Linked DNA regions of Glaciimonas sp. CA11.2. The protein of the gene in region 2 binds, or shares a complex with, the protein of the main gene of each other region. Links are inferred from orthologs where the notes say so. Each region holds a gene or a part of one and is shown on either strand. Other genes may lie near its edges.

Evidence for each region.
Region 1: the proteins of RGU75_RS01635 (region 2) and dnaN are in contact, whole or in part, in a cryo-EM structure (PDB 8GIZ), measured with the Escherichia coli proteins. The link is inferred for Glaciimonas sp. CA11.2 from one-to-one orthologs.

Annotation. Positions count from the first base shown.
Region 1 is NZ_JAVIWL010000001.1:1,778,627-1,789,204, reverse strand. Bases 5,021-8,001 are described here. They hold dnaN (DNA polymerase III subunit beta), read right to left. Parts: upstream 7,074-8,001; coding sequence 5,967-7,073; downstream 5,021-5,966. Other genes in these bases: dnaA (chromosomal replication initiator protein DnaA), read right to left, coding at 7,440-8,001; gyrB (DNA topoisomerase (ATP-hydrolyzing) subunit B), read right to left, coding at 5,021-5,737. In the rest of the region: RGU75_RS07670 (cytochrome b/b6 domain-containing protein), read left to right, coding at 1-152; RGU75_RS07665 (molybdopterin-dependent oxidoreductase), read left to right, coding at 152-910; yghU (glutathione-dependent disulfide-bond oxidoreductase), read right to left, coding at 946-1,821; RGU75_RS23950 (hypothetical protein), read right to left, coding at 1,925-2,200; RGU75_RS07655 (hypothetical protein), read right to left, coding at 2,214-2,408; more of gyrB, read right to left, coding at 3,254-5,020; more of dnaA, read right to left, coding at 8,002-8,861; rpmH (50S ribosomal protein L34), read left to right, coding at 9,441-9,575; RGU75_RS07630 (ribonuclease P protein component), read left to right, coding at 9,599-10,012; membrane protein insertion efficiency factor YidD, read left to right, coding at 10,112-10,411; membrane protein insertase YidC, read left to right, coding at 10,431-10,578. UniProt on the Escherichia coli protein: Confers DNA tethering and processivity to DNA polymerases and other proteins. Acts as a clamp, forming a ring around DNA (a reaction catalyzed by the clamp-loading complex) which diffuses in an ATP-independent manner freely and bidirectionally along dsDNA.
Region 2 is NZ_JAVIWL010000001.1:384,607-395,121, forward strand. What follows is about bases 3,061-5,978. They hold RGU75_RS01635 (DNA polymerase III subunit gamma/tau), read right to left. Parts: upstream 5,657-5,978; coding sequence 3,464-5,656; downstream 3,061-3,463. Other genes in these bases: RGU75_RS01630 (YbaB/EbfC family nucleoid-associated protein), read right to left, coding at 3,061-3,178; RGU75_RS01640 (isovaleryl-CoA dehydrogenase), read left to right, coding at 5,861-5,978. Outside these bases: RGU75_RS01610 (ABC transporter ATP-binding protein), read right to left, coding at 1-300; RGU75_RS01615 (ABC transporter substrate-binding protein), read right to left, coding at 587-1,624; recombination mediator RecR, read right to left, coding at 1,932-2,528; RGU75_RS01625 (antibiotic biosynthesis monooxygenase family protein), read right to left, coding at 2,537-2,845; more of RGU75_RS01630, read right to left, coding at 2,858-3,060; more of RGU75_RS01640, read left to right, coding at 5,979-7,513; pgsA (CDP-diacylglycerol--glycerol-3-phosphate 3-phosphatidyltransferase), read right to left, coding at 8,132-8,704; excinuclease ABC subunit UvrC, read right to left, coding at 9,029-10,515. UniProt on the Escherichia coli protein: Part of the beta sliding clamp loading complex, which hydrolyzes ATP to load the beta clamp onto primed DNA to form the DNA replication pre-initiation complex.

The DNA.
Region 1 (10,578 bases), 1.4 Mb from region 2 along the record:
GCGTGCACTTCATCGCCATGGCCGGTATCGTCGGCTTCGTGGTGGTGCATCTGGCGCTGGTGCTGATCGTGCCGAGCACGCTGCTGCCCATGCTAACCGGACGGGCACCCCGCCACTCCAGCAAAAAACTTATCAAGCAGGAGCAGCAATGATGAGCGAGAAAAAAAACAAACTGCTGAAAAACAGTGAGCTACAACCTGAACTGGTGCAACTGCAGCGCCGCCTGTTCCTGCGTTCGGGTTTGTCACTGGGCGCGTTATCGCTACTAAGCGGCTGCAACCTGCAGGATGGCGATCAGGTCGACAAGGTATTGTGGGCAATGTCACGCTGGAATGATCGTGTGCAAAGTATGTTGTTTCGCGCCAATCATCTGGCGCAAACCTATCCGGCCAGCATGATCACCAAGCCGTTTCCATTCAATGCTTTTTATGACGCAGATTCCGCACCGGAGATCGATGGTGATACCTATAAGCTGGAAGTCTCTGGACTAGTGCGTAACAAGGACAACTGGAACCTGGCGCAATTAAGGGCATTACCACAGGAGTCGCAGATCACGCGCCATATTTGCATCGAAGGCTGGAGCGCCATCGGCCAGTGGGGCGGCGTGCCGTTTCGCACTTTCCTGGCCCATATCGGTGCTGATACGACGGCAAAATATGTCGGCTTTAAATGTGCCGACCGCTACTACTCCAGCATCGACATGGCAACCGCATTGCATCCGCAAACTTTGCTGGCATTAGATTTTGGCACTTCACCGCTACCAACCGAGTATGGCTATCCGTTAAAACTGCGGGTGCCGACCAAACTCGGCTTCAAGAACCCCAAGCACATTGCAGCGATCTTCGTCACCAACGAGTATCCCGGCGGCTATTGGGAAGACCAGGGGTACAACTGGTACAGCGGTTCTTAGCCTGTCACCATCGTACCAGTTCAGCGAGACTTGCCCTAGGTGGAAGGGGCAAGCTTGTCTTCAGTGCGGAGGTCGAAATCGCTGGCGTCATGACGCTCGAGTAGTTGGTCGGAGGGTTCGCCCCACGCGCGGTTAACCTTGCGTCCGCGCACGACAGCTGGACGCAATGCAATCTCATCGGCCCAGCGCAATACATGCTTGTACGCATGCACGCTGAGGAACTCACCGGCCTCGTAAAGTTGACCTTTGACCAGCGCGCCGTACCATGGCCATACCGCCATATCAGCGATCGTATAGTCGTCGCCCGTCAGGAAGCGGTGCTCTGACAGTTGGCGATCCAACACATCAAGCTGACGTTTCACTTCCATCGCGTAGCGGTTGATAGGGTACTCGAACTTTTCAGGTGCGTAAGCATAAAAATGACCAAAGCCTCCGCCTAAAAAAGGCGCACTGCCCATTTGCCAGAATAGCCAGGACAAGCATTCGGCCCGCGCCGCGCCGCTGCTGGGCAGGAAGGCACCAAACTTCTCGGCCAGATACTGAAGAATGGCGCCGGACTCAAACACCCGCACCGGTGTTTCACCACTGTGATCCATCAGGGCCGGGATCTTGGAGTTGGGGTTAGCCCCAACAAATCCACTGCCGAACTGATCACCATCATTGATACGAATCAGCCAGGCGTCGTATTCCGCACCGGCGTGGCCCAAGGCCAGCAACTCTTCAAGCATGATCGTCACCTTGACGCCATTGGGTGTGGCGAGCGAATAAAGCTGCAACGGATGGCGTCCCACTGACAGGTCCTTGTCGTGCGTGGCACCAGCGACAGGGCGGTTGATGCTGGCAAACTTGCCGCCGCTTTCCTGATCCCAGGACCAAACTTTGGGTGGGATGTATAAATTTGCATTGCTCATTAGATAGCCTTTATAAGATCGCGCAGTTGGGGCGCGGAATACTGTTTAGTGTACCCGGTAAGTGAAGGTGCCTCCCGAAGTGATCGATTCGTTGAGCTATGACTCATTCGAGCGAATATCGCGGTAGTGGGTTGGACTGCGTATTCTTTCGGTGCGAACGCGGGATCTTCAAAATATTTAACGATACGCTAAAAATCTTCGTCGGATCAGCGCCCTGAGCGTGGTCAAAGGAACAGAGATCGACGGCGGCGATCTTGTCATTTAAGTCTAGCCGCGCCAACCCGAGTTTCTCGCCACGATTGTCATAAACTAACTTGACCGTGGCACCATCCTCTTCACTGCGCTTGAAGTCGTATCGCGAAACATAGTCACCAAAAATACGCTTGGTTAATTCATCGTGTTTGAATAATGGCGTACCAGCGGAAACTCACCGGCACGCCATCCCGTATTAACTTGTAAAATGCCTGATTATGCCGCAGCAACGTGCGCGAAAAATCGTGGTGAGAGAGCTTAGTAACCGCCTCATTAATCGCATCGGGCGGCAGTTGTGGATTGAGCCTGGTCAGCGCCGTTCGCAGGTCACGCACAAACACTATCCCAGCCGAGCACTTTTTGCAGATGGTCGGCAAAGGTGGCTTGCACCAGACGGTCCTCGCTGTTGATGTCTGTGTAGGCCATCAGCTTCTTTCTATTGGACAAACTATCGAATCATAAAGGACACAGTACGGCCATGTCCTTTATAAAAGTGTCATGTTATCAGTAGATTGCAAGAGGTAGAGCAGCATAGAAAAGTTAGCGCAAGGAAATTAATCGCTCGTATATCCTTTAGATCCTTCGATATTTGATTGATATCGGCGCCAGCGGCGCTCACCCTGATGAGTCACTTGCCTAGCGTCCGTTAAAACGTCTAACGCACATTTAACTGTCTTTGCTGAGATTTCAGCGCCAATACGTCTGTTTATATCCGCAAATGGGCCATTACATTGGAGAAGAAATCCTGGAACGCGTCTCCATTAGATTTTCGAAGTTTTAATTCGAGCGCGATACGCCAGTGGTAGCGCTATTCCGCTGATATTGGTTCAGTCTGTTCCATAAGCGCAATGTTGGTTCGGGTGGATTCGTATTTGGTACCGCGCACATTTCCTGAGATGACTGCGGCCCCCAAGGCAAAAAAGCGGCTTGACCGTCACATCTATCATGGTATGCCAAACTCATTCGGCGGAGCTTAATTTCGCTCTTCTGTGGCAAATCCAAGGTGCCAAACTACCGCAAACGGTCACTCACTCGAATCACGGGAACCTATCAGACTCCAAAAGTGGAAAAACCAACCTGTTGGGTTGGTTTTTCCACTTTTTACGATTTTCTCACTATCTGTGTCACTACTATTTCACTTACTTGGCACAAATTTCACTTTCCGTGTCACCCGACAACATCAAACGTCAATATTCCCAGCCTGCAAAGCATTCATCTCAATAAACGCACGACGTGGTTCCACGTCATCGCCCATCAACGTCATAAAGATTTGATCGGCGGCAATCGCGTCGTCGATCTGGACTTTTAGCAAGCGGCGTACGGTTGGGTCCATGGTGGTTTCCCATAGTTGGCTTGGGTTCATTTCGCCCAGCCCTTTATAGCGCTGCTTGCTGACGCCGCGCTCGGCTTCGTCGCGCAGCCATGCCATGGCTTGATGGAAGTCGGTGATGGCGAATTCTTTGACTTTTTCGCCGGTTCCGCGACGGACCATTGCGGCCGGGCCAATGAGGCCTTTGAATGTGGCAGCGGCGTTGCATAGAACTTTGTAGTCCGAACTGGCGACAAAATCGCTATCGATGATGCTGGCTTTGACATTGCCGTGATACATGCGCTGGATACGTAACTGATGTTTTTCTGTTAGCTCGTCGGACCTGACGACGACTGTGACCGCAGGATCGCCGATTTCTTTGGTGAGCGCCTGCGCTGAAATTTCAGCATTTTCTACGGTGTCGAGTTGGAGCGTGACGCCGGTCATGATGGCGGTCAGGGCCGCACCGTCAATGGCGCGGGTCAGGCGCGTGATGATGGCGTTGGCGGTGTTGTATTGACGGACCAATTCTGTCAGGGCTGGGCCGCTGATTGGATCGGTGCCGGTACTTGGAATCAACGATGCATCGTTTAAGGCGACTTGCATCATGTACTGGACTTCTTCAACGTCATCTTTCAGATAACGTTCGTCTTTGCCGTGCTTGACCTTGTACAACGGCGGTTGCGCGATGTAGATGTGACCGCGCTCGACCAGTTGTGGCATTTGCCGATAGAACAATGTCAGCAGCAAGGTACGGATGTGGGCGCCATCGACGTCCGCATCGGTCATGATAATGATGCGGTGATAACGCAGTTTGTCGGCGTTGAATTCGTCTGGTCCGATACTCGTGCCTAAGGTGGCGATCAGGGTGGTGATCTGTTCAGACGAAAGCATTTTTTCGAAGCGTGCTTTTTCGACGTTCAGGACTTTACCGCGCAATGGCAGAATCGCTTGAAATTTACGGTCGCGGCCTTGCTTGGCTGATCCGCCCGCTGAGTCACCCTCGACGATATAAAGTTCGCAGAGTGCTGGATCTTTTTCCTGGCAATCGGCCAGTTTGGATGACAAGCCGAGTCCGTCCATGACGCCTTTACGACGTGTCAGTTCACGCGCTTTACGCGCAGCATCACGCGCGCGAGCGGCTTCGACAATTTTGCCGCAAATAATTTTGGCGTCGTTTGGTTTTTCTTGCAAATAGTCGTTGAGTGTTCTGGCGACGATTTCTTCTACAGGCAAACGGACTTCGCTGGAGACCAGTTTATCTTTGGTTTGCGAGCTGAATTTTGGCTCTGGCACCTTGACCGATAAGACGCAAGTTAAGCCTTCGCGCATATCGTCGCCGCTGGTTTCAACTTTGGCGCGTTTGGCGAAATCGTGTTCTTCGATATACTTGTTGAGCACGCGCGTCATTGCTGCGCGTAATCCGGTCAAATGGGTTCCGCCATCGCGTTGCGGAATGTTATTGGTGAAGCATAAGACTTGCTCGTTGTAGGCGTCGTTCCATTGCATGGAAACATCGACTGTTACGCCCTCTTTTTCGCCGGTTGCCTGAAAAATCGTTGGATGTAATACGCTCTTGTTTTTATTGATGTATTCCACAAAACCACGCGTACCACCTTCGAAGGCAAAGAGTTCTTCCTTACCGGAACGTTGGTCGGTTAACTTGATGCGTACGCCATTATTCAAGAACGATAATTCGCGGATACGCTTGGCTAGAATTTCATAGTGAAATTCAACGTGCGTGAAAATTTCTTCGTCGGCCCAAAAGTGAACTTCGGTGCCACGTTTGTCGGTGTCGCCAATGACTTTGATCGGCGATACGATCATGCCATTGATGGTTTCGATTTCACGATCTTGTGGGACGCCACGGACAAACTCCATGTAATGCACTTTGCCATCGCGACGAATCGTGAGCTTCAATAGCTTCGATAAACCGTTGACGCAAGAGACACCCACGCCATGTAAACCGCCAGAAACTTTGTAAGAGTTCTGATCGAATTTGCCACCCGCGTGTAACTCGGTCATGACGATCTCTGCGGCGCTGCGCTTAGGCTCGTGCTTGTCGTCAAACTTGATGCCGGTTGGTACGCCACGACCATTGTCGGTGACGGAAATCGAATTATCAGAGTGAATCGTGACGTTGATTTCGGTGCAATGACCGGCTAACGATTCATCAATCGAGTTATCTAATACCTCAAATACCAGATGATGCAAGCCGGTGCCGTCTGAAGTGTCGCCGATGTACATCCCCGGACGTTTTCGTACTGCTTCCAGACCTTCGAGGATCTGAATTGAGGACGCGCCGTACGTATCTGGTACCGGCTGATTGGTGTTGTCTTGTGGGATTGATGACATGGCTACCTTCTGAATAGACTGCTACAAAAACGTGAATCCAAGCGGAAATCCGCAACGTGCAGATTTCTTAAATGTGGCAAAGGGGCCGAAGCCCCAACGTCACGATGGCATTACTTTGACGATTTTTTGCGACCCGATATAACTTGCGATGCGACTTGTGATATGACGCGATATCGCATCATTTCACATAATGCTAAGTGGCACGACGCCACAATATCCTTTGCAGACACTAAATCCGCATTGGCATCACGACATACTTAAAATCAACATTTTCCGGGACAGTGATCAGCGCGGATGAATTAGCGTCACCGAGGGCAATATTAACGTTCTCGCCCTTCAAATTGTTCAATACGTCGAGCAAATACGTGACATTGAAACCAATGTCCACACTGTCTCCGCCGTAGTCGATTTCTAGCTCTTCAATCGCCTCTTCCTGATCGGCATTGGTTGAGCTGATTTTGAGACTGCCTGGTGTGACAACCCAACGCACGCCCTTGAACTTGTCGCTGGTCATAATTGCAGCGCGTTGCAACGAGCGCAGCAGACGATCGCGGCCGATGGTGAAATCGTTCTTATAACCTTTTGGCACCACGCGGGTGTAGTCAGGAAATTTACCTTCAACCAGTTTCGAGATCAACTCAATGTCAGCGAACGATAATTTGACCTGATTGTTGGCGATTTCCAACTGAACCGGCTCATCGGTTTCGTCCAGCAGGCGTTGCAACTCAATGATGGTTTTGCGTGGAATGATGACTTCCTGACGGGCAAACTCTTGCTCTGTCGCGACCTGGCAAAACGCCAGACGGTGACCGTCGGTGGCGACAGCGATGACATTATTGCCATCCAGCACCAATAGTAAACCGTTGAGGTAATACCGAATATCTTGCTGCGCCATCGAAAAATGGACCATGTTGAAGAGATGCTTCAAGGTCTTTTGCGGCAACGTGACGGTGGCGTTGTAATGCTCAGCTTGGGCGACGGTCGGAAACTCTTCAGCTGCCAACGTTTGCAATGCAAATCGGGACTTGCCGGATTGCACTGTCATCCGCTTATTGCTCAGTGTCAGCGAGACTTCACCGGACTCCGGCAATGCGCGCAGAATATCGAGAAGTTTACGTGCAGCAACAGTCGTTGCGACAACTTCTGAGCCAGTGCCAACATTTGCATTGGTCGTAATTTGCACTTCAATGTCAGTAGACAGAAAAGAGACTTTTTCGCCGTCCTTGCGAATGAGGATATTGGCCAGAATCGGCAATGTGTGCCGACGCTCGACAATACCACTCACGATCTGCAGTGGCCGGAGAAGAGTATCTCGGTTAGTTTTGACCAATTGCATAGCTATATCCTTATTATCTAAAATTCAACAAATATCGCTTCATTTTAACCATTCTGAGTGGCCTTGAACCAACCTAACAATGTAACTTACTTCGACTACTTATGAATGACATCAATAAGAAAAGTATCGGAGACTTGTACATTATCATCCGGTTTATGGTGCTATTTTACGTTTCCGACAGGAAATTCACCCACACTTATCGATTTAAAATCGCACTTTTGCATTTTTTCAATGAGATTGGAGCAGTATTTCGCACTGTAAAAAAACCACACTTGCGCGGACTCTACCATCACTAATCTCCAGGTTATCCACAGGCTGAAAGGCACAAATGTGGATAACTCGCCAACTGCATCATTATTCGTAGCCCTAACCTTTTAAGGTTTGCTCTAAAACGTGCAGTTCGTGGTTGCATTCGGGATTTTTGGTCCGGTCGCCGGCGATTTTGCGTACGGCGTGCAATACAGTGGTGTGATCCCGGCCACCGAAAAGTTCGCCAATTTCTGGCAAACTTTTTTGCGTAAGCTCTTTTGCCAGATACATTGCAATCTGACGTGGCCGCGCAATGTTCGCAGGGCGCTTTTTGGAATACATGTCGGCGACCTTGATGTTAAAGAAATCCGCGACCGTCTTTTGAATATTTTCGACAGAAATTTGGCGATTTTGTACGGAAAGCAAGTCTTTCAACGCGTCTTTGACGATGTCAATGGTGATGTCTTTGCCATGAAAACGTGAGTACGCCAAAATCTTGCGCAGCGCTCCCTCTAGTTCACGGACGTTTGAGCGCAGATGTTTTGCAACAAAAAAAGCAACGTCATCCGAGAAGGTAACGCCTTCAGATGCCGCCTTCTTAAGCAAGATAGCGACACGCATTTCTAATTCCGGTGGCTCAATGGCTACCGTCAAACCGGAGTCAAAGCGCGAAATCAAGCGATCATCCATGCCTGTGATTTCTTTTGGGTAGGTATCACTGGTGATAATGATTTGTTTCTTTGCTGCAATCAATGCTTCGAAGGCGTAAAAGAATTCTTCCTGCGTGCGACTCTTGCCGCCGAAGAATTGAATATCATCAATCAACAACAAATCGAGAGAATGATAGTAACGCTTGAAGTCGTCAAAACCCTTACGTTGGTAAGCGGTCACTACGTCGCGAACGTATTGCTCAGCGTGGATGTAGCGAATCTTGGACGAGGGATTATCCGCTAGAAGCTGGTTGCCGATCGCATGAATCAGATGCGTTTTACCAAGACCGACACCACCATATAAAAACAATGGATTATAGGAAACACCCGGATTATTCGCCACCTGGATCGCTGCGGCACGGGCCAGCTGATTGGCTTTGCCGGTTACGAAACTATCGAAACTTAACTCCGTGTTAATCCGCGATTGGTCGCGACGCGCTATGACGGCGCTCGATTCTGCCTGCGCTTCAGGCATACGATCAAAGTGGTTGCTGCTGCCACCATGTCCAAATGTCGGCGACGAATTCGGATGCGCACCGTCCAGCGCTACCGGCATCGTCGAAACACTTGGTTTGCGGGCAACATTGGTGCGCGGGTCCAGCATGAACTGAACATCAATAGGCGCCTCCCAAAATTCTGCCGCCAACGTCGTGATGCGACTGGCGAATTGTGTTTTGACCCAATCAAGCTTAAATCGATTTGGCGCTGCGATACGTAGCTTGCCATCCTCATAATCAATCGGGGATAACGGTTTTATCCACGCACTAAATTGTTGAGGCGTCAACTCCTGCTCCAACTGAGCGGAGCAACTTTGCCAGAAATTTTCCATGAATCGTCTAAGTGAAAGAATGTGGAAGGAAGATCATTGCGCTCCAGGCCGGACCTTTTAATACCTGCTTTGGATCCTAGCCACAACCATGATCGGGACTTCTGTTCTATACGAACCAATATTTACGTTGGTAAATGTCGGTTCCTGTGTGGCTCTTTTTGCTCTATCGACGGCTGCTTTTACTAAGCGCGCAGTAAATAAGCGAGTGATTAAGTCAGATTCAGCCCATTATAGGGTTCTGAAATATCGCCAATAGAGAGAGCGCATGCCACAATAAGCTTCTATTCTACCCTTGCTGAGGAAAGTTATCCACAGGCACGGCGTTTACTTTCTGCGTTGTCGGGTCAACGCGTTGCGCATCAAAAATACGCTAAGTGATTGACAAACAAGCAGAAAATGCGTTCTAATCCAAGGTTCACCGCACGTTGAATTGCGAGATTGCAAACTTAACTGCTCGAATTGACTGCTCCGACACTGCGTTAAAACAGTAATTCGGTTCGGACCAGCTCGAACGGCTGGCAACGCGCAAAGTGTAAAGATCCGATTTCCGATTTATTTCTGCTGATTAGCGAGACCATAATGAAACGTACTTACCAACCTTCCGTCGTACGTCGTAAACGTACCCACGGCTTCCGCGCACGTATGGCAACCCGTGGCGGCCGCGCTGTGCTGAATGCACGTCGCGCCAAAGGCCGCAAACGTCTAGCAGCTTAAGCCGTATTCTCGGCGCAGCTTGCGTGACAGGCGACCGTTCAGAGAACTCTTCATCGAGTTCTATACTGAGCTTTCCCCGTGACCGACGCATCGTTAAAACGGATGAATTTTCATCCGTTTTTCGTTTGCGCCCAGTCTATAGGACTGCCCATTTTGTTTTGTACACACGCGTCAATCCCTTGCCTGATGCTAAGGCGCGATTAGGCGTAGTTGCCGCAAAACGACTGGCACCGAGAGCTGTTACGCGTAACACCGTTAAACGGGTTACGCGTGAGTTGTTTCGCCTGACATCTTTGCCGCCCATCGACTGTATTGTGCGTTTATCCAAACCGGTAAACACCAAAGCAGGTCCTGCCACGACTGCAAATCTGAAGCGGGAGTTGCGGAGCGAATTAGTCAAATTATTCGCCTCACAATGTATTGTCACCGCCGCTTAATAAATAGGCGACGGACGACAGACGATGGGCACGCGATGCGCATCTTAAGATTCAAAAGTGCTACAAAATAAGATGCCGAAAGAGATGCGGAAAGCAATCATGAAAGCGACTTTACTGTTCCTGTTGCGATGTTACAAATTGGGAATAAGCCCATTTTTGGGCCAGAACTGTCGTTTTTATCCAAGCTGTTCCGATTACGCTGCCGAAGCAATTCGTACACATGGTGCCTTAAAGGGCAGCATTCTGGCCGCCTGTCGGCTGGGAAAATGTCATCCATGGCACGCTGGTGGAATCGATCCGGTACCATCCTCTCCGTCTGCGTCCGCCGCATCCTGTGCATCCTCTGCCAAACCCTCTGCAACTTCCGCTGAACGACCATGCGGATGCAGCCATTCCTGAATCTTAGAGAACTACTCTTATGGATATCAAACGTACCGTCCTGTGGGTTGTATTTTCCCTGTCGCTGCTGTTCCTTTGGGATAACTGGCAACGTCATAATGGCAACGCGTCAATGTTTTTTCCGAACGCGAATCCGACAGCACCTGCTGCGGGCGCTGCCGGTGCTG
Region 2 (10,515 bases):
GCGCCATGGCATTAATGCTTCCGACTGGAACATATAACCGGCACGTTTATTTATACCCGTCAACTCTTCACCGAACACTTTGACGCTGCCGGTAGAGGGTTGCAACAAACCCGCACCAACATTGAGCAAGGTCGACTTGCCGCAACCGGTCGGTCCCACTACCGAAACAAATTCCCCTGGCGCGATGGTAAGGGTGGTGTCTGCGACGGCGGTATAGCGCTGTGAACGATCATCTTTTGAAATGAAAGTACAGCTGATATTGTCGAGAAATAATGCTGGCGTCGGTGAAACTGGAGTCATAAGAATGATGGCGCAAGCCGAAAAAATTGCGATGGAAAATAAAACGCATCAGATAAGTTTTATCGATAAAAATCAACGATAAATCTGACCTATAAAAATCATCGTTCAACGCACTTATATAGTGACACAACATGGCGATGCTGCTGCCGCATTCATCTAACCGCAGGATGTCGGCAATTAACTAAAAACCAAATCGCCCTGCTCTCCTTTTTCTGGTGCAGGGCGATTTATTTACCGAGATTAATACTTGATTGATCTCAGCATTTTATATCAGCTTACTATCGGCTTACTTAAACTTAAGATCGGCCTTTGTCACGAATGCATTGGTGTACGTTTTAGACAGGTCAATTTTTTTATCGGCCAACGTCGGATCGAACGATTCTAGCGTGCGCAATGCAGTAGCGGCGCCTGCGTCCGGGAACTTTCCATCCGGTGAGATCGCTTCACGAACCTTGGTGAACGCTTCAATATAGAGTGCACGATCGCCTAGTAAATAATTTTCAGGGACGGCCTTGACGATATCTTCTGGCGCCGCTTTTTGCAACCACCGTAAAGCGCGCACCATCGCGTTGGTTAAAGCTTGCGTCGTGTTGGGATATTTCTTGATAAAGTCAGCGGAGGCGTACAAAGTCGCCGCTGGCATCGGTCCGCCGAAAACAGCTTCAGTCTCTTTTATTGTGCGTGTATCAGATATGATGCGAATCTCATTTTTTTGCTGCAGCATCGTAATCAAAGGGTCCAGATTAGCAATGGCATCAATCTGTCCTGAACGTAATGCAGACAATGCACCGGCCGATGCACCGACGCCGATATACGAAACGTCAGTAGGCTTTAAACCACCTTTTGCGAGTACGAAATTGCTCATCATACTGGTAGAAGAACCGGGTGCAGTCACGCCGATTTTCTTACCTTTTAAATCAGCAATCGATTTGTAATTCGGCATGGTCTTATTGGAAACCGCCATCACGATCTGTGGCGCACGGCCTTGCAGCACGAACGCCGTAATCATCTGATTTTTTGCTTGCATACTAATGGTGTGCTCGAATGCGCCGGATACGACATCCGCGCTGCCACCAATCAGTGCCTGCAACGCTTTCGCACCACCGGCGAAATCAGAGATTTCAACCTGCAAACCTTCATCTTTGAAATACCCTAGTTGGTCAGCGACCGTCAAAGGAAGGTAATAAAACAAGTTCTTGCCGCCGACAGCAATCGATACTTTCGGCTTTTCTAGTGTTTGCGCAAATAATTTGCTGTTAAATGTAAAATATCCTGCCAAAAACAGGCAAAGTGCGACACCAAACTGCTTCCAGTTAAACTTCATTTTGTCTCCTCAACATCAATGGTTACGTTGTAACGATATTATTTATTCCGCTATGGGAAGCGATGAACTTTGTTTTTTTAAATCCTAGTAGGATTGTGACCACATAATACCGCAGGCATCGCGTTATCTCGCGTTACAAGCTGAAAAGACACATGGTGAGTTTTTTTTATCGTTATTCGGCGACATAAAATGAATACCATCGCCCCTTATGCTGTGTATTAATCAACTACCAGTTAAATCGACAATGTTTAGATCTCTAAGGCTGCACGTGACGAAAAAGCATGTCGACGACGACGAATGATTATCGTTAAGTGGCGCGACGGTCCAACATGGCACGCGCAATAGTACCGGCATCCACGTATTCCAACTCGCCACCAACCGGAACCCCACGAGCCAGGCGGCTAACCTTCAGGCCGCGTGCTTTCATGGTTTCGCTAATGTAATGGGCGGTGGCTTCGCCTTCGTTGGTGAAATTGGTCGCTAACACTACTTCGGCTACGACCCCATTGGTGGCGCGGACGATTAATTTTTCAAGTTGAAGATCCTTCGGGCCAATACCATCAAGCGGCGACAACCGTCCCATCAACACAAAATATAGGCCTTTAAACGTCAACGTCTGCTCGATCATCAACTGATCGGTGGGTGTTTCCACTACACAGAGTAATGACGTGTCACGCTCAGGATCCAAACATACCTCACACAGATCATGCTCGGTGAAAGTATTGCACATTGAACAATGCTGTACTTTTTCGACCGCTTGCATCAATGCGCGACCAAGCAACGCTGCGCCATCACGATCATGCTGCAACAGATGATAAGCCATACGTTGCGCCGACTTCGGGCCGACGCCGGGCAAGTGGCGTAAAGCTTCTGTCAAAAAGGCCAGACTGGAAGGGGTTTTCACATCAGACCTTAAAAACCACGATAGATCTTGCGACCCACCGGTGCATAGTGAAGAATCGGTGGCGGCTTATAGAAATGCTGCATTAGCGTGCGCCACTCTTGATACTGAAACGATTGCATGAAGCCGATCGTGTGGTGTTCTAGCGTCTGCCAGTGCACCAGTAAAATATAACGATTCGGGAGTTCCACGCAACGCTGCAACGCATGCGAAATATAACCCGGCGTGGACATAATCAGTTTTTTCGCCTCCGCGAAAGCCGCTTCAAATGCGGCTTCCTGACCGGGAATAATATCCAGCGTTGCAGCGTTAAGAATCATAGGATGCGGTACTTAAAACGGCATTTTGAAGCCTGGTGGCATACCAGCAGTAAGCCCGGACATTTTTTCTGCCGAGGTTTCTTCTGCCTTGCGTACGGCGTCATTGAAAGCAGCAGCGACCAGATCTTCTAGCATGTCCTTGTCATCAGCCAGCAGGGACGGATCGATCGTCACGCGCTTGACAGCATTTTTGCAAGACATGACTACTTTGACGAGACCGCCGCCAGATTCACCTTCGACGTCGATCAAGCCCAATTGATCCTGCGCTTTTTTCATATTATCTTGCATTGCTTGCGCTTGCTTCATCAAGCCTGCGAGTTGGCCCTTCATCATAATGTTGCTCCTTTAAGTTAATTCAGTGTTGGGAATGACACAAAATCGCACATTGATGGCGATAATTTTTATTGCTATTTAGCAATCTATCCAGCCCATTACGGTTGGGCGATACCAACTGTTTAACTGCTCTTCGACGGCGTTTATAACAATTCCTCCGTCGAAGCAGTTAGCCCAATTTTAAATTGGCTTGTTTTTTCGTCACCCATGTCAATTTTACATTGCCGTGACCTACCGTCCGTGACCTACCGTCCGTGACGATACTGCTCAAGTTCAGGCTTAGCTTCAGGCTAACGGTTTGACCGATCCAGGAACAATCGCTGCACCGAACTCACGAATCATGCTTTGAATAAATGGATCATTTTTTGCGGTCTCTTCAGCTAAACGCTGCCGTTCCGCCTGCTCGCCTTGCGCCTTCACATTCGCGGTGTGACGCACGTTACCAATTTCTGTCTCGACCCGCACCGTGCGACCAAAACGCTCGGTTAACGCCGCAGTTAGTTTATCAACATTAGCGGGTAAGCGTAACGTCTCGAGGGGAATGCGCAGGTAAATTTGAATGGCTGCTCCGGTACTGTCCAAACGCAGCAACTCACTTTGCTGCGCTAGTTGATGTGCAACACCACGTACCGGCAATAGTGCCGCCAAGGTTGGCCAGTCGCCATCCCAGTTCAATGATGGATCTGGATGATAAACGAACGGGTCAGCAGCGGCTTTCTGTGGCAGCGGATTTGACGATGACGATTGCATTGACAGCGCATCCATACTCAACGTTGCGGTTGGCTTGTTTGCCGGTGTTGGCACAGACGGAGTACTTGTTACAGGACGCGCTTCTGAACGACCTGATGTGTGCATGGCGGAAGCGGTACGTGGCTCTGCGCGCGCGTCATAGCTCGATCCGGATGAATCGTTATCCGACAAGTCCATCGGCAGCGGAATATCCTCTTCCCAAGGTGGTGGCGACGATACAGTAGAGGTTACTTTCGGTGGTTGACTTGCCGGTACTTTGATCTCCGGGATCGCCGTCGGCTGAGATCTGACCGGTATCGCAGAATTACTGATTGCCGCGGTAACCGAAGCAGTTGCAGGCGCGGCGGGAGAGGCGCCCGGGCGTTTGCTGGCGAGGCCACCTCGCGCTGCTGCCAATGCTGCCATCGCCGGACTGAGGTTACCATCGACACGTCCTACAGGAGCGCTGGTGGTAGCGGCCTGCGGCGCACTACTTAATCGTGCAGCGGGAATTGACGGCGTCGGAGCGGCGGTTATTGGGGCTTTAACTGCAACCACTGCTGATGAAGCGGGAGTGAAAGTTGATACAGACGGGCGCGATGGCGCAACCGATCGTTGCTGTGCTGCCACTATTCCGGTTCCATCTCCCGATTGTGGCCGAAAAGCCAACATCCGCAGTAAGGTCATTGAAAACCCTGCGTACTCATCCGGTGCTAAGCCAAGTTCATTACGACCATGCACAACGATCTGATAAAACAATTGGATTTCTTCGACATCAAACGCCGCAGCCAGACGCATGACATCTTCGCGCTCAGGCAAATCTTCTGCTAACGCTGCAGGGACGCTTTGCGCCAACGCGACGCGATGCAACAAAGTACCGAGATCTTGCAACGCGGCACTATACGACAAACTGCGAATTGCCATTTCATCAGCAACAGCCAACAAACCGGCACCATCGTTTAGGGCCAAAGCATCTAGCACCCGAATCAAATAGGTCTGATCCAGCGCGCCCAACATTCCCTGCACCGCCTCAAGCGTTACTTTGCCAGCTGCGTAGGCGATCGCCTGATCGGTTAACGATAAGGCATCGCGCATTGATCCGTGTGCGCCTTGTGCCAGAAGGCGCAAAGCCGGTGTTTCGAATTCAATTTGTTCCTGCCCCAGAATATCGTCCAGATGGCTAATGATATGACCCGGCGGCATCTGCTTCAGATTGAATTGCAGGCATCGCGACAGGACCGTTACCGGGATTTTTTGGGGATCGGTAGTAGCAAGGATAAACTTGACATGATCGGGCGGTTCTTCCAGCGTTTTCAACATGGAGTTGAATGCGTGGTTGGTCAGCATGTGGACTTCATCGATCATGTAGACCTTGAAACGGGCGTTTGACGGCGCGTAGACCGCCTGCTCCAGCAATTGCGCCATTTCATCCACACCGCGATTGGATGCTGCATCCATTTCAATATAATCAACAAATCGCCCCGCATCAATCGCCACGCAGGCATCACACACACCGCACGGCTGAGCGGTAATTCCACCGTTGCCATCAATACCCTGACAATTTAAGGCCTTGGCGAGTATGCGCGACAGCGTCGTTTTACCAACGCCCCTTGTACCAGTGAACAAATAAGCATGATGTAGGCGCTGTTGCTCCAGCGCATGCGTCAATGCCCGCACAACGTGCTCCTGACCAACCAGGGTGTCGAAACTTCTTGGGCGATATTTACGAGCTAGGACTTGGTATGACATAGAGTGGCGGGCGCGCATTGCTGGCTGTTAAATTCAGCACTCATTTTACCTTAGAGGAAGCGCTCGCAAGGATTTTAAGAAATGCCGACAAATCTGCCCCGAGTTGGCTCGCTTTTGCGCTGGCACATATAACAAATTCAGACTACGCTAACCTTGCCATGCGTTCAAACATGCAACGTCAGATCAAGCCCGCCAGGAGATGCCATGCAATCGCCCACGCACCAAGTCACTAATCAGGTCAAACCACTGACCGATAACAATTTGTATAACGACGACGCCATATTGACGGCGGGCGTGCAACGCCTGCAAGCTGGCTGGCACGCCGCAGAGCTAGCCCGTTACGGTGCAGAATTGGGTCGCGAAGAAATCTGGGCGTTGGCAGATGCAGCAAATCGTCATGCGCCAGAATTGCAGTGCTTTGACAGTTTAGGTAACCGTATCGATGCAGTCGAATTTCACCCAGCCTGGCATGCGCTATTAGGAATGTTACGTCGCGAAAACTTACACGCCTTGCCTTGGAGTGCGCCCCGCCCCGGAAGCCATGTTGCACGGGCAGCTGGCTACTTTCTCCATGCGCAGGTGGAGGCAGGATCATTGTGTCCAACTACCATGACGTTTGCCTCGATTCCTGTCTTGCAAAAGGAACCAGCCCTGTTCGCTGCCTTGCAAGCCAAATTATATGCGTGCGAACACGACGGTCGCGATCTGCCGCTAGGACAAAAAACGTCCATGCTAATTGGTATGGGCATGACTGAAAAACAAGGTGGTTCCGATGTGCGATCAAACACCACACTGGCTATTCCACTACCCGGAGGTGGCGGTCGTGGTGCAGACTACCTGTTGACAGGCCATAAATGGTTTTTTTCTGCACCGATGTGCGACGCACACATGGTATTAGCACGTACAGAATTAGGATTGAGCTGCTTTTTTGTGCCGCGCTGGCGGCCCGATGGCAACAAAAATACCGTATTTATTCAACGACTCAAGGACAAACTCGGCAACCGTTCAAACGCTAGCAGCGAAGTCGAATTTGAAGATGCCTTTGGCATTATGGTGGGTGACGAAGGGCGCGGTATCGCTACCATCATCGAAATGGCAAATCACACACGCCTCGATTGCGTCATCGGCAGCGCCGGTCTCATGCGCCAAGCGCTTGTGCAAGCATTACATCATGCGCGTCATCGTAGCGCTTTCGGTGCCCCCTTGGCCGAACAGGCATTGATGCAAAACGTCCTCACTGATCTGGCGCTGGAAAGCGAAGCCGCAACACTATTAATGCTACAACTTGCCAGTGCATTTGAGGCACCCAACGATCCCTTACAGCGCGCATGGAAACGCATTGTCACGCCCGCCGCAAAATTCTGGATATGCAAGCGGGCCTTAGAATTCTCAGGAGAATGTATGGAAATCTGGGGCGGCAATGGATACGTCGAAACTGGCCCGATGGCACGTTTTTACAGAGAAGCACCGGTCAACTCAATCTGGGAAGGCTCAGGCAACGTCATGTGCCTAGATGTATTGCGGGCAATCGGGCGCGAACCAGAAGGATTTACCCTGTTACTTGAACATCTGCACAGTGTCACCAGCGGCCATGCTTCTATCGGCGTGATGTTGAGCAGTCTAAAAAACTTACTTTCAACACCGCCGGATCAGCAAGAACGCAACGCTCGCCGATTGGTTCAAACCCTCATATTAACGGTCCAGGCCGCATTGATGGCGCAACATGCCCCGCCAACAATTGCCGACGCATTTATTGACAGTCGTTGCGACGCTGCGGCAGGACGTGTTTATGGGACTTTGAGCAGTGAGATCAACGCGGATGTTCAGAAACAAATCCGGAAGCGGGTAATGCCGTAATCTGAGCATTGATATGTGAAGTAATGGTTTTCGCCAAATAGAGCCTGACGATACTTATACTGGAGCGGATTTTGACACTTCAGACAAAAAAATAGCCCACTATGATGTGGGCTAAGCTCTTGATTTCATTGACTTATACTTGGAGGCGGGGGTCGGGATCGAACCGGCGTAGACGGCTTTGCAGGCCGCTGCATAACCACTTTGCTACCCCGCCATTCCTTGAAGTCAACAAGTAACAACAGTATCGGAAAATTTGCCAACTTTCCTGCTAGCACTACCATTCCTAAACTATCGGAACAGACGCACATTCTAATGCTGGTTTAAAACTGCATTAGGTCCATTTACATCTATCAACATGGCTGATAGATGCTAGCTCGGACATTAAAAAAGGAAGCTTTTTGAGCTTCCTTTTTTGAATTTGGAGCGGGAGAAGAGGCTCGAACTCTCGACCTATACCTTGGCAAGGTATCGCTCTACCAACTGAGCTACTCCCGCATTTTCTTTTGTATCCGCTACGCTGCTCTGCAACATCTACTGGAGAGACGCCATTATAGATGGTCTAAAAATGATGTCAAGCATTTTACAAAAGGTACTTAATAAAAATTCGACGCATGGTTTTTACTGCGCTTTTTCTTTAATCAGCGGCCAAGCCTTACGCAGGTAATAGAACATTGACCAAACCGTCAGTACGGTTGCGATCAACATCAATCCATGCCCAAGAAGCCGGATATCAACGCCGAATAATTTGCCGGAATACAGCAGAACTGGAATCGCAGTCATTTGGGCGGCTGTCTTAATTTTCCCTAGTGAACTAACCGCTACCGATTTAGACGCACCAATTTGTGCCATCCATTCGCGCAACGCGCTGATGGTGATTTCTCGTCCGATGATGATAAACGCAATGATCGGACTTACCCGATCCAAATTAACTAACACTAACAACGCGCCGACGACCATTAATTTATCGGCGACCGGATCTAGAAATGCGCCAAATGCCGAAGTTTGATTCCAGCGACGAGCGAGAAAACCATCGAACCAATCCGTCAAGGCTGCCACGATAAACACAATGGCCGATCCTAGCCCGATATCCGTAGCAGAAAACCCAAAATCAGGGAGATAGAACACACCAACTACCAGCGGAATGAGCGCAACGCGTAGCCAGGTCAGAAGAATAGGAAAATTAAAGGGCATAAATTATATTTAATGTTATCGCCATGAGACTAAGGGCTTAACTCTGCGTCCCACGATATTGAAACGCAAAATGCGCTGAGCAAGACCAAATTTTAGCCAACTTTCCTGCCAATAACGCGCTATTGGTCAAGAGATTGGTAAAACACGGATCGTTTAGTTCATTTTGCAGCCAATTCCTCGCAGGAGCGCAGAGCCGATCCGACAATCTTCTGGCTTATTGCTCGGTATGCTCTGTGACCAGCACTAATTATCTAGGAGTATGGCTGCAGTTGGGAAATAAAACACGGATAAACCGCCTTAATCGATTTTACGCAACAACTTAGGTCAATGGAGTTGACGATAAATATCTTCAGCCAGTTGCCGCGAAATACCCTCCACAGAAGCTAAATCATCAACACTGGCATCTGCCACCGCTCTGAGTCCTCCAAAGCGTGCCAGCAGCTTTTGGCGTCTCTTTGCACCAACGCCCTCTATCTCCTCCAAACGAGAGGTTTGACGTGCTTTAGCACGTCTAGCGCGCATGCCCGTGATGGCAAAACGATGTGCCTCATCGCGAATCTGGGCGATTAACATCAACGCAGCAGATTCTTTACCTAATTCGCGCGGCGTACGTTCGTCAGCAAAAATCAACGTCTCCAGACCTACTTTGCGGCCCTCGCCTTTAGCAACGCCGACGATCAGACTAATATCCAACCCAAGTTCGGTCAGCACTTGCCGCGCCATTTCGACCTGACCTTTGCCACCATCAACCAACACGATATCGGGCATCGTACCGCCGCCATTGGCAACTTTCTCGTAACGTCGCATCAATACCTGGCGCATCGCGGCATAATCATCGCCCGGGGTAATGTCCTTAATGTTATAACGCCGATATTCGCCATTTTGCATCGCGTGATGATGGAACACAACACACGATGCCTGCGTTGCTTCGCCAGAGGTATGACTAATATCGAAACACTCCACGCGAAAAGCATCCACATCTGGAATATCGATAGTCAGGACATCGACCAATGCGCGTGTTCGGGCCTGCTGTGAACCCTGCTCCGACAACAGACGGGTCAACGAAATTTCTGCACCCTTTTGTGCCATGTCCAACCATTGACGACGTTGGCCTTGCGGTTGGAACACCAGATTAATACGATGTCCACATTGCGCCATCAATGCCAGCATTAATGCCGGTTCGTCGATATCGAGATTCAGGATCAATGTGCCTGGAATAAAAGTATCAATATAATGTTGTGCCAGAAAAGCCTTCATGACGGAAACATCAATTGCTTCATCAGCGCCAATCAATGCGCTCTCGACATGCGTGGGGAAATATGCCCGATCCCCAAGATGGCGACCGCCGCGCACCATCGCCAGATTGACGCAGACGCGACCGCCTTGCACAATTGCGGCAATAATATCGATGTCGCTATCACCAACGATTTCCATACTCTGCTGGTGTAATACTTTAGATAAAGCACTAATCTGATTGCGTACTACAACCGCTTGTTCAAATTTTAATTCAGCCGCAAACGCGTGCATTTTTTGATCTAGTGTCGCCATCACTTCGGTTTGACGACCTCGTAAAAATTTGGCGGCATTGTCGACATCAACGGCATAATCCTCACGCGTGATCAGATCGACACATGGAGCACTGCAACGCTGGATCTGATGCAGCAAACAAGGCCGTGTTCGATTGGCAAATACCGAGTCTTCGCAGGTTCGGAGCAGAAAAACTTTCTGCAAAATTTGTATCGATTCTTTTACCGCCCATGCGCTGGGGAATGGGCCGAAATATTGATTTTTTTTATCGATTCCGCCACGGT